3 regions of the Candidatus Pantoea multigeneris genome follow, and region 1 is predicted to be linked to each of the others. Evidence: predicted binding sites of a transcription regulator. Region 1 holds the regulator's gene; each other region holds the start of a gene.
The links. Region 1 encodes CRP, which controls carbon source genes, mostly activating them, when cyclic AMP is high. Its sites were predicted from a motif close to ATGTGANNNNNNTCACAT; they were not measured.
Positions count from the first base shown of each region.

Region 2: a site for CRP is predicted at 2,361-2,378, ahead of udp (uridine phosphorylase). Genes of this name have one in related genera too.
Region 3: a site for CRP is predicted at 1,773-1,790, ahead of aaeR (HTH-type transcriptional activator AaeR). Genes of this name have one in related genera too.

Region 1 covers NZ_VWXF01000013.1:23,229-27,451, forward strand. Annotated here, with positions in the region: gene F3J40_RS21740 (hydrolase) at 1-202, shown strand, start outside; gene F3J40_RS21745 (YheU family protein) at 199-420, shown strand; gene F3J40_RS21750 (phosphoribulokinase) at 480-1,349, shown strand; gene F3J40_RS21755 (OsmC family protein) at 1,346-1,750, opposite strand; gene crp (cAMP-activated global transcriptional regulator CRP) at 2,049-2,681, shown strand; gene F3J40_RS21765 (YccS/YhfK family putative transporter) at 2,740-4,223, shown strand, end outside.
Region 2 covers NZ_VWXF01000016.1:17,759-21,981, forward strand. Annotated here, with positions in the region: gene rmuC (DNA recombination protein RmuC) at 1-102, opposite strand, end outside; gene F3J40_RS23385 (tetratricopeptide repeat protein) at 182-1,438, opposite strand; gene udp (uridine phosphorylase) at 1,487-2,248, opposite strand; gene F3J40_RS23395 (dienelactone hydrolase family protein) at 2,549-3,376, shown strand; gene metR (HTH-type transcriptional regulator MetR) at 3,643-4,223, shown strand, end outside.
Region 3 covers NZ_VWXF01000002.1:443,070-447,292, forward strand. Annotated here, with positions in the region: gene aaeB (p-hydroxybenzoic acid efflux pump subunit AaeB) at 1-376, opposite strand, end outside; gene aaeA (p-hydroxybenzoic acid efflux pump subunit AaeA) at 388-1,320, opposite strand; gene aaeX (p-hydroxybenzoic acid efflux pump operon protein AaeX) at 1,328-1,531, opposite strand; gene aaeR (HTH-type transcriptional activator AaeR) at 1,808-2,731, shown strand; gene tldD (metalloprotease TldD) at 2,761-4,206, opposite strand.

The sequences.
Region 1 (4,223 bases):
GATCATTCATGCGAAAGACGATCCCTTTATGACCGATGCGGTGATCCCCAGCCATGAACAGCTATCGGCCAGCACCACTTATCAACTCACCACTCACGGCGGCCACGTTGGCTTCGTTGGCGGTAGCCTGCGTCGCCCACAAATGTGGCTAGAACAGCGGGTGCCGCAGTGGCTTACTCCCTGGCTGGAAGCAACAACATGATTATTCCCTGGCAACAAATTGACCCCGATACCCTGACGAACCTGATCGAAAGCTTTGTGCTGCGCGAAGGCACAGACTACGGCTTACAGGAACGCAGCCTGACACAAAAAGTGGATGATGTGCGTCGCCAGTTGGCGAGTGGTGAGGTGGTTTTGGTGTGGTCAGAACTGCACGAAAGCGTCAATATTATGCCGCGTTCTGAGTTTCGTGGCGGATAGCATCCGCCCGCATTTCGTGTTAACAATGCACATCGTCTGACTTAACAGGGAATCCATTTATGTCTGCCAGGCATCCGATTATCGCCGTGACCGGTTCCAGTGGCGCAGGCACAACCACCACCAGCCTCGCCTTTCGCAAGATTTTTCAGCAGCTACAGCTACAGGCCGCCACGCTGGAAGGGGATAGCTTCCATCGCTTTACTCGCCCTGAAATGGACATGGCGATTCGCAAAGCGCGCGATATGGGTAAACACATCAGCTATTTCGGCCCAGAGGCCAACGACTTCGGCTTACTGGAAAGCACACTCGCCGAATATGGCCGCAGCGGTCAGGGACAATCGCGTAAGTATCTGCATACCTACGATGAAGCCGTACCCTGGAACCAGGTGCCAGGCACCTTTACGCCGTGGCAGCCGCTCCCGCAAAACACCGATGTCCTGTTTTATGAAGGATTACATGGTGGCGTGGTCGCACAGAATCACGACGTTGCCGGGCAGGTGGATTTACTGGTGGGAGTCGTCCCTATCGTTAACCTGGAGTGGATTCAAAAGCTGATCCGCGATACCAGCGAGCGCGGCCACTCGCGTGAAGCCGTGATGGAGTCCGTGGTGCGTTCGATGGAAGACTACATTAACTTCATCACCCCACAGTTCTCGCGCACGCACATTAACTTCCAGCGCGTGCCCACTGTCGATACCTCAAACCCGTTTGCGGCGCGAGAAATCCCCTCACTGGATGAAAGTTTTGTCGTGATTCATTTCCGCGATCTGGAAGATATTGATTTCCCCTATCTGCTGGCGATGATTCAGGGCTCGTTTATCTCGCACATTAATACGTTGGTCGTACCGGGCGGCAAAATGGGGCTGGCAATGGAGCTGATCATGACGCCGCTGGTGCAGCGTCTGATGCAAGGTCGAGGTGTGGCTTAAGCCGCAATCACTTCATAGCTGTGGGTTATTTCTACGCCTTTGCCGAGCATAATCGCCACTGAGCAGTACTTCTCGGCAGAGAGATCCACCGCCCGCGCTACCGCTTTATCACTGAGATCTTTACCGGTGACGATAAAGTGCAGATTAATATGGATGAAAATACGCGGTGCTTCTTCACGGCGTTCTGAGGTCAGCTTCACTTCGCAATTGCTCACGTCATGACGCCCTTTCTGCAGAATGGAAACCACGTCGATGGCGCTACATCCGCCTGCGGACATCAGTACCAGTTCCATTGGGCTTGGCGCTTTATCGCCGGAATTCCCGTCCATAATAATCTGATGGCCTGAAGAAGACTCACCGAGAAAGGTCAGCCCCTCTACCCACTTTACTCTTGCCTGCATGTTACTTACTCCAGAGGTCGATTTGCCGCCAGAGTACGCCTCTCCCTGACAAACAGCAATCGCCTCCGAACCCAGACCCACCTCGTTGCAGCTGAAGCGAGACAACACAAGACAGTCGGCAAAAGCTGTGCTACAAACAGAGATGAAAATATTTTTCGTCACATAAAGGCGAAAACGGGGCGATGCTTATATTTCCCCGACATAATTTCCCATACTGGAAAACGGTTGATGATTTCAACGCCTGTCAGGGCTACCCTCCCTGTATTTTGGGCACGATTACAATAGAGGATGATCGCGAATGGTTCTCGGCAAACCGCAAACAGACCCTACACTCGAATGGTTCCTGTCCCATTGCCATATTCACAAATACCCATCCAAAAGCACCCTGATTCATCAGGGCGAAAAGGCGGAAACGCTTTACTACATCGTTAAAGGTTCTGTCGCCGTTCTTATCAAGGACGAAGAAGGGAAAGAGATGATCCTCTCTTATCTCAACCAGGGCGACTTTATCGGTGAGCTTGGCCTGTTTGAAGAAGGTCAGGAGCGTAGTGCCTGGGTTCGGGCGAAAACAGCCTGTGAAGTCGCTGAAATTTCTTACAAGAAATTCCGTCAGTTAATTCAGGTAAATCCAGATATTTTAATGCGCCTCTCTTCTCAGATGGCGCGTCGCCTGCAGGTGACTTCAGAGAAAGTCGGTAACCTTGCTTTCCTTGATGTGACCGGGCGTATTGCTCAGACGCTACTCAACCTGGCGAAACAACCCGATGCAATGACCCACCCAGACGGCATGCAAATTAAAATTACCCGTCAGGAAATCGGGCAAATTGTTGGCTGCTCGCGTGAAACGGTCGGGCGCATTCTGAAAATGTTGGAAGATCAGAATTTGATCTCCGCGCACGGCAAAACGATCGTCGTTTACGGCACCCGCTAATATTTTCTGATTTACGGCGCGAGGCTCTCCTCGCGCCGTCATTATTTATGATGAGCTGATGTGGCGTCGAATCATCTATCACCCCGAAGTTAACTATGCCCTGCGCCAGACGTTAGTGCTGTGCTTACCTGTGGCCCTGGGTTGGCTATTTGGCGATCTGCAAAAAGGCCTGCTTTTCTCGCTCGTGCCTGCCTGTTGTAACATCGCTGGCCTCGATACCCCGCATAAACGCTTCTTTAAACGTCTGATCGTCGGCGGTAGCCTGTTTGCCAGCGCCAGCCTGCTGATGCAATTTTTGCTGCTGAAGAATGTGCCATTACCTGCCATTCTGTTTGCACTTCCGTTGCTACTCGGCGTCTTAGGGGAGATCAGCCCACTGCATGCCCGACTGCTTCCCGGCACACTGATTGCGGCTATTTTTACCCTCAGCCTGATTGGCCGCCTGCCGATCTGGGTTCCTCCGCTGCTCTACATTGGCGGAACGTTATGGTACGGCTTGTTTAACTGGCTCTGGTTCTGGCTATGGAAAGAGCAGCCGCTGCGCGAGTCCCTCAGCCTGCTGTACCGCGAACTGGCAGACTACTGCGATGCTAAATATACCCTGCTGACCCAGCTCACCGATCCGGAAAAGGCGCTGCCACCGCTGTTGGCTCGCCAGCAAAAAGCCGTTGATTTGATGAATACCTGCTATCAGCAGATGCACATGCTGGCCGCCAGTCGCAACAACAGCCACCAACGTCTGAAACGGGCGTTCCAGGTCGCGCTGGATTTACAGGAACATATCTCCGTCAGCCTGCATCAGCCCGAAGAGGTGCAGAAACTGGTCGAACAGAGCCACGCTGAAGCGGTTATCCGCTGGAATGCGAAAACCATCTCTGCCCGCTTGCGCCTGCTGGCCGATGACATCCTTTACCATCAGCTACCAGACCGCTTTAACATGGATAAGCAGCTGGGTGCGCTGGAAAAGATCGCCCGTCAACATCCGGGGAATCCGGTGGGAAGCTTTTGCCTCTATCACTTCAACCGGATTGCCCGGGTACTGCGCACCCAAAAACCACTCTATTCCCGAGACCTGATGGCAGACCGCCAGCGCCGTCTGCCACTGCTCCCTGCGCTGCGTAGCTACTTGTCGTGGCGCTCCTCAGCGCTGCGCACCGCCGGGCGCTTTGCCGTGATGCTGATGTTTGGTGCCAGTCTGGGGTTACTGTTCAACGCACCCAAACCTTACTGGATTCTGATGACCATCATGTTCGTCAGCCAGAATGGCTATAAAGCCACACAGGTCAGGATTCAACACCGGGCTGCGGGTACGTTTGCCGGTCTGGTGATTGCCGCCGCCAGCCTTCACTTTGCGGTTGCGGAGTCGCTGGTGCTGCTGACCATGCTGGTGATTACCTTTGTCAGCTACCTGTTCACCCGCAAGTTTTACGGCTGGTCGATGATTGGCTTTACGGTAACAGCGGTGTATTCGCTGCAACTGCTGGCGCTCAACGGCGCACAGTTTTTACTCCCGCGCCTGCTGGATACGCTGGCCGGTTGCCT
Region 2 (4,223 bases), on a different contig from region 1:
AAAGCTGCTCGCCTGATGGCTGGACCGCAACTGTGCGATGATCCAACCAATGCCTGCTCCGGCTAATGCCAGGCAGGCACCGATCATTATCTGACTGTCCATTCTGCTTCCCCTACCGCTTGCTGCGCTGAGAAAAAAGGTAGAGTGGCACTGTATGAATGTCCAGATAAATCTTTGCTAATCAAAGTGTTCTTACGGTGAGCTCGCCGGCTTTCCAGGCATCTATCAGGAAAAACGGCAGCGGCAGATGCCATTGATTTTGTTTTACCCGTGCGGCATACACCCAACTTCTCCCCTGCCAGCTCAGCTCCACCTGCTGCTGATCGCCTTCACTCGCCACCGGCCCCGTCATGCTGGCAAAGCCCGCATTGCTGCCAACGTGAAAACGGTCAGTCTGCCAGCGGATGGGGGCATGCTGGGGCCAGGGCTGTGCCTGATGAAAGCCAAAGAGCTCATCGTGGCTCAGGAGGCTCTCCCGCACGGTGGGCCAGAGTGCTTGCTTGAGAAAATACTGGTCGGTGTAACGCGCACTGCCAGCGTACTGAGTAATGAAATCTCTCATCGACTGCTCAACCTGCTGGAATACGCCATTGCATCCTCCCCACATGCCGGCCAGCAGCAACTCCGTGTGCGTAAAGTAGTCGCGCATGTGATGGAACCAGAAAGGAGAAGCCAGCCAGGCGTTCACTGCCGCCGCTTCACGCTCAGAGAGCAATGAATCTGCGTCGCGAACGATAAAGCGTTGCACGCTGGCATCATCCAGCACCAGAAAACGCCACAGCGTCGGGAAAATGTGCTTTTCCTGCGACATATCCACGAGCTCCACGTGAGGCAACTGTAAGCGCTGCCAGACATGGTCGGGAACCGAATCATCCAGATAAACGCGGCAGCGCCAGCCAGGAAACAGATCGGGTGCCACTTCCACGTTACGAATCAACGTCTCACAGTAACGAGGCTGACCGCCATACAGGCTGAAGGCGATGATGTTTTGCTGCGGACGAGTGGCATCAAATGGGGCGGGCTGCGCGGAGGGAAAGGCGACACGCGGGCCACCTCGAAAACGGTCATCGGCGTGTTGCAGTGCTGCAAGGCCGTAACGTCGCACCTCTTCAGGCTTTTGTAACCAGCCACAGACTTCCGCCAGACCATCACGCCAGGTTTCTGACGCCTGCGCCTGCTGAGCGGGGGGAGCCTGCAAGATTTTCAGATAGGTTTTATAGGCTTTGGGATACTGACCAAGACGCATCTGACACAGTGCATAATCACTCAGCACCTGCATCTGGTGCGGCATTACGCGCAGCACCTCTTCACAGCTTTTCAGGGCGGTGGGGTAATCTTCCTGCGCCATCGCATGGCGAAAACGGGCAGCGGACTGCTCCACACGCGCTTGCAGATCGCGGGGATTCGCCGCAGGGCGAGAGGTAAAGCCTGAACGCATGGTCGGTCTCCGTCAAAGCGGGCACGGTGCGTCAGGCTTTAATACGCATCACAACAGGCGACGCGCGGCCTCGACCACAATGCTCACCGCAGCACTTTCCGTTTGTTTCATGGTGACAGCATCAGGGATCTCTTTCTGGGTGCGATTGACGATCACTCCCGCCACCATCCCGGCACGCAGCCCCTGGCTGGCGCACATGGTTAACAGCGTAGCAGATTCCATCTCATAGTTAAGGACGCCCATCTGCTGCCACTCTTTCATTGAACCCTGGAAGCGATTCACCACGCGACCGGAGAAGGTGTCGTAACGTTCCTGGCCAGGATAGAAAGTGTCAGAAGAGGCGGTAACACCAATGTGTGTTGCCGCGCCGCTTGCCTGTGCAGCGGCCACTAATGCCGTGGTACAGGTGAAATCAGCAACAGCGGGGAACTCCATTGGCGCGAAGTGCAGGCTCGCACCATCAAGGCGAACAGCGGCGGTCGTTACCAGCACATCACCCACGTTGATTCCCGGCTGGATGGCACCCGTGGTGCCCACGCGCAAGAAAGTACGTACGCCCAGCTGCGCCAACTCCTCCACCGCGATGGAGGTCGATGGGCCACCAATGCCCGTTGAACAGACCACCACCGGTTTACCATCCAGCTTAGCGCGCCAGGTGGTGAATTCGCGGTGAGAAGCAAGATGCTCGGGTTCATCCATCAGCGCTGCAATTTTTTTCACGCGCTCAGGATCGCCGGGCACAATCGCCAGCGTTGCGCCCTGCAGATCGGCGCGGGTAATGCCTAAATGAAATACATCGGACTGGGCCATAACGGACTCCTGATAACGGGAAAAGATGTGCGCCACTCTACGTCAGCACAACGCAGTAAAATGTGACTAATATCGCCATAAGTAGTGAAACATATCAGACGTATACATTGAAATGAGATCTGAATCACATTTCAATCGCCATGTTGCTGATTTTGCCACAAGCTGCGCTGTGAATAGAGTCTGGCGATGATAAAGAGAAGTATGCACCTTACTCTACAAACGCTGTACCCGACCTGGCCACCGACCAAACAGGCCAGGCTATAGTTACCTGACTTCGCCTTTGCTCGCACGGAGAACATCATGAAAACCGAAGATAATATGGCACAGAAATCTGCGCCGGGTGGCTTTGCTCCCGCCGTTCACCCCATCGCCGCAACCACCATTACCACCACCAGTGAGGCTATTCAGGCTGGTGAAACCTCGGTCGCAAGCCAGGGTGAAAACATGCCAGCTTACTTTGCCAAACCGAAAGATGCCGCAGGTCCGCTGCCGGTTGTCATGGTGGTGCAGGAGATTTTCGGCGTGCATGAACACATTCGCGATCTGTGCCGCCGCCTGGCGCTGGAAGGCTATCTGGCCGTTGCCCCTGAGCTCTATTTCCGCGAAGGTGATCCAGGCGAGTACGCTGATATCCCTACGCTGCTTAAAGAGCTGGTCAGCAAAGTGCCTGATAGCCAGGTGTTGTCGGATCTCGACCACGTTGCGAACTGGGCAGCAAAACACGGTGGCGATATTCGCCGTCTGGCGATCACCGGCTTCTGCTGGGGAGGCCGTATTAGCTGGCTCTATGCCGCGCACAACCCTCAATTGAAAGCCGCAGTCGCCTGGTATGGACGGCTGGTGGGCGATAAAACCCTGAAACAGCAAAAACACCCCATCGATGTGGCGGTTGATTTAAACGCACCGGTACTGGGTCTGTACGGCGGCCAGGACGATGGCATTCCACTCGAAGGTGTGGAACTGATGCGCCAGGCACTCCACGCGGCTAATGCTAAAGCGGAGATAGTGGTCTATCCCGATGCCGGTCACGCTTTCAATGCCGACTACCGTCCAAGCTATCACGCTGAATCGGCGCAGGATGGCTGGCAGCGTATGCTGGCATGGTTTAAACAGTACGGCGTAGCATAAAAAAGGGGGCGCATTGCGCCCCAAGATTTACCCAACGTATCAGACGATCTCACCTCGCGGATTGCCCCCCTGTCCCCTATCCAATGATTTTCGGCCTTCGCCGAGACACCACATCTGGCTTAAAATTATCTCTTAAGCGGCCTGACAGGGAACGCGGTGTGCTATCCAGGCATGGTTTAGACGTCCAGATGTTTACACCGCTATAATCTGCGCGTACTGTATGCTCCTCAAGCGCAAAATGTTCACTCTGCATGTGAAGGACCCTCATGATCGAACTCAAGCATCTGCGAACGCTGCAGGCACTGCGAAATACTGGCTCTCTGGCTGCCGCCGCCGCACAGCTGCACCAGACTCAATCAGCCCTCTCTCACCAGTTCAGCGATCTGGAACAGCGTCTGGGCTTTCGCCTGTTTGTGCGTAAAAGCCAGCCGCTGCGTTTTACCCAGCAGGGCGAGATTTTGTTGCAGCTAGCTGAGCAGATCCTGCCGCAGATTCAGCAGGCACTTCAGGCCTGTCATGAGCCGCACCAGACCACGCTGCGCATTGCCATTGAGTGTCACAGCTGTATTCAGTGGCTGACGCCAGCGCTGAATAATTTCCGCCTCAGCTGGCCGCAAGTGGTGGTGGATTTCAAATCCGGCGTGACGTTTGATCCCCAGCCCGCGCTGCAACAGGGCGAGCTGGATATTGTACTGACTTCCGATATCCTGCCGCGCAGTGGTCTCCACTACACGCCAATGTTTGATTTCGAAGTGCGCCTGGTATTGGCTCCTGACCATCCGCTGGCACAAAAAGACGTGATTACCCCGGAAGATTTAGCCGATGAAGTGTTGATGATTTACCCGGT
Region 3 (4,223 bases), on a different contig from region 1:
CAATAATTAATGCGGTATAACCTGCCAGCCCCAACGCATAGGAGTTTTCGACTTTAATTAACGAAGAGACCCAGACACAGACACCGGCCCAAATACAACACAGTAGCAGCATAATCGCGGGTGCACGCACCGTCGCGATCATGATAGTTACCGCGGCAATTGAGCCAATAAAAGTACCGATAATACGCAGAATGCCACGATAACGCAGCGCACCGGAGTAGGGATCGCCACCCGCAGCAAAAGCCGTGCCGCCAGCGACGATCCCCGCCGTCATTACGGCCCAGCGGGGGGTTTCCAGATTAAAATGAAATCCAATGAACAGTGCCGAGACTAAGGCAAAGGTCAACTTAACCGGGAAGCGGAGAAACTCAATCATCTCACCTCCGGTTAACCGAATTCACGTAACCGATTGAACAATTTACCAATTGGAGAAACATGTTCAGCTTTACGATCTTCTTTACCGGTGATGACCACAGTTGCCGTGGTGCCCGCCGGGAAGCGATTACCAGGCTGCTCATCAAGGTGGATTCGCACTGGAACGCGCTGCGCTAAACGCACCCACTCCAGGTTTGAATCGACGGTTGCCATGCCTTTGCTATCCACGCTGCTGCTGCTGTTGGTAACACCAGCCGCGACGCTTTCTACCGTGCCACGCAGCACAATGTTACTGCCCAATGGCGTGATTTCAGCGCGATAACCCGGTTGCAGGCCGTGCAGCTTCGTCTCTTCAAGGTAAGCCAGCACATGGTAAGTGCCCTTCTGCACCAAGGCCACGGCTACAGAGCCACGGTTGATGAACTCACCCTGATAGGCATTCAGGTTGGTTACCCAGCCATCCGCAGGCGCACGAATATTGGTTCGATCAAGATCGATTTGCGCTAAATCACGCGTTGCCACGGATTTTGCCAGCTGATGCTCGCTGGTTTGTAAATCGTTGTTCGACTGTTCGATAGCTTCACGCGACATTGCCGCAGTGCCGAGTTGATTACGACGAGTTGCTTCACGGCGTTTCTCGTTCACCAGCGCCTGGTAGTATTCGACATCAGCCTGAGCTTCATCCAGCGCTTTCTGGTAACGCGGACGGTCGACCACAAACAGCGTGTCGCCCTTTTTCACCAGTTGGTTATCACGCACTGGCACGTCAGTGATCAGACCGGTGACATCCGGTGCGATCGCCACGACATCAGCGGCAAAGCGAGCATCGCGCGTCCACGGGGATTCTGTATAAAAAAACCAGGCACGAAAAATGATAACGATTGCAATGATCACCAGCAGCAGAGTAATCACGTAGCGCGCGATTTTTCTTATTAGTGTTTTCACTTAAACCTCAGACAAATAGACGGGATACCAGGTAAAACACACAGCAGTAAAGCGCTGTGTTAAACAGTGCTGGATGCCAGACAAGGTCATAGATACCGCTGGGTGTCAGCACTCGCTTCACTAACCAGAACAACAACAGTGAAACGATCAACTCTACAAATATGGGCGGGAAAGAGAGCCCAAACACGACAAAAACCGGAAGCACGCTCATCAGGGATCCTTAGTTTGACTGCGCCGGACGCTCCAGAGTTGCCCACCGCAATACTGCACGGTAGGTTTATGATGTTGAGATGGCACAACACCTCACTACGGCTGGGTTAATAATAGCGTATCATCAGGGATATTAGCGACATTGCCCTGAAGGGCAATCACCACGCGTCAGAATATACGGAGCAGCGAAGAGGGGCCCGGCACGCATATAGTAACGCGCCTTACTATAATTTTTCTACTTAATGTGAGCTAAATCACTTTTTAGCCAGAGTAAACAATGGAACGACTTAAAGGCATGTCGGTATTCGCCAAAGTGGTTGAATTAGGTTCGTTTACCGCCGCCGCCAGACAGCTTCATCTTAGCGTCTCATCCATCAGCCAGATCGTCGCCAAACTGGAAGATGACCTACAAGTTAAATTGCTGAATCGAAGCACCCGCAGCCTCGGTCTCACCGAAGCGGGGAAAATCTATTATCAGGGCTGTCGCCGGATGTTGGGTGAAGCCGCGCAGGTGCATGAGCAGCTGTATGCTTTCAACAATACGCCGATAGGTGTGTTGCGTATCGGCAGTTCATCCACCATGGCACAAAACGTGCTAGCTGATATGACAACCAATATGCTGCGTGATTATCCCGGTCTGAGCGTCAACCTGGTGACCGGTAGCCCGGCACCAGACCTGATCGCCAACGGGCTGGATTTAGTGATCCGCGTTGGCCATCTGGAAAATTCCAGCCTGTTTTCACGCCGCCTCGGTGCGATGCCAATGGTCGTGTGCGCCGCACGCAGCTATCTGGCTAAACAAGGCACACCAGAGAAACCGAGTGATATCGATAACCTTTCCTGGCTGGAATACAGCGTACGCCCAGATAATAATTTTGAGCTGATAACGCCGGAAGGTGTGGTAACGCGCCTGTCACCGCAGGGGCGGTTTGTCACCAATGACTCATTAACCCTGATTCGTTGGCTGAAAGCGGGCTGCGGCATTGCCTATGTGCCACTGATGTGGGTGATTGATGAGATAACCCAGGGGGATATCGACATTCTGTTCCCCAAATATCAGTCAGAACCGCGTCCGGTCTACGCGCTGTATACTGAGAAAGACAAGATGCCGTTGAAAGTGCAGGTATGCATTGATTATCTGACCGAGTATTTCCGCACTGTATCGCAGCAGTATCAGCAACATCGTGTCAGTTTAAAATGAGGCGGCAGAGCGCCGCCTCTGGGGGAAAATCAGGCCGTGCCGCCGACGGTAATGTTATCGAGCTTCAGCGTTGGCTGGCCAACACCAACCGGTACGCTCTGTCCCTCTTTACCGCAAACGCCAACGCCTTTGTCCAGCGCCAGATCGTTACCCACCATGGAGATTTGCTGCATGGCTTCAATACCGGAGCCAATCAGCGTTGCACCTTTGATCGGGGTCGTAATTTTGCCTTTCTCGATCAGATACGCTTCTGACGTTGAGAAGACAAATTTACCCGAGGTGATGTCAACCTGACCGCCACCGAAGTTTGGTGCATACAGACCATACTCCACGCTTTCGATAATCTCTTGTGGCGTCGACTTACCGGCCAGCATATAGGTGTTGGTCATACGTGGCATTGGCAGATGTGCATAAGATTCACGACGACCATTACCGGTCGGCGCGACACCCATCAGGCGCGCATTGAGCTTATCCTGCATGTAACCTTTCAGAATGCCGTTTTCAATCAGTACGTTGTACTGACCTGGTACACCTTCGTCATCCACGGCCAGTGAGCCACGCAATCCTTCAATGGTGCCATCATCAACCACAGTACAGAGTTCTGAAGCGACCAACTGGCCCATTTTACCGCTGAAGACCGAGGTTTCACGGCGGTTGAAATCGCCTTCCAGCCCGTGTCCTACCGCTTCATGCAACAACACGCCAGGCCAGCCCGCACCCAACACCACCGGCAACGCGCCAGCCGGGGCTGCAACGGCCGAAAGGCTAACCAGTGCCAGACGCACCGCTTCTTTCGCCCATGCATCAGCACGCACTTCACCGTCTTCATCAGCCAGGAAGAACTCATAACCTACGCGCGCGCCGCCGCCACTTGAGCCACGCTCACGCTTACCATCTTGCTCAACCAACACGCTGACTGAGAGGCGAACCAGCGGACGGATATCGGCCGCCAGGGTGCCATCCGTAGCGGCAACCAATACTTGCTCATAAACACCGGTCAGGCTGGCATTCACTTCCTGTACACGCGGGTCAGCAGCACGAGCCACTTTATCGATGCGGTGCAGCAGCGCGATTTTATCTTCACGGGTCAGGCTATCGAGCGGATTAAGTGGGCGATACAGCTCGCGCTGGATCACCGCAGAAAGGGTATGAGACTTGCCGTTGCCCTGCTCGCGCACGATACTGCGTGCCGCTTCAGAAGACTGGCGCAGCGCGTTTAAGGTAATTTGGTCAGCATAGGCAAAACCGGTTTTTTCACCGCTGACGGCGCGAATACCGACGCCCTGGTCGATATGGTATGAGCCATCTTTAATGATTTTATCTTCCAGCACCCATGATTCATGCAGGCTGGACTGAAAATAGAGGTCAGCATAATCCAGACGACGTTCTGAAAGCTGCCCTAACAGAGAGTAAAGGTCCTGCTGATTAATACCGTTAGCAGATAGTAACTGCTCACTTACCAGGTTCAGAGTCATCGTTTCTCGCTCAATTA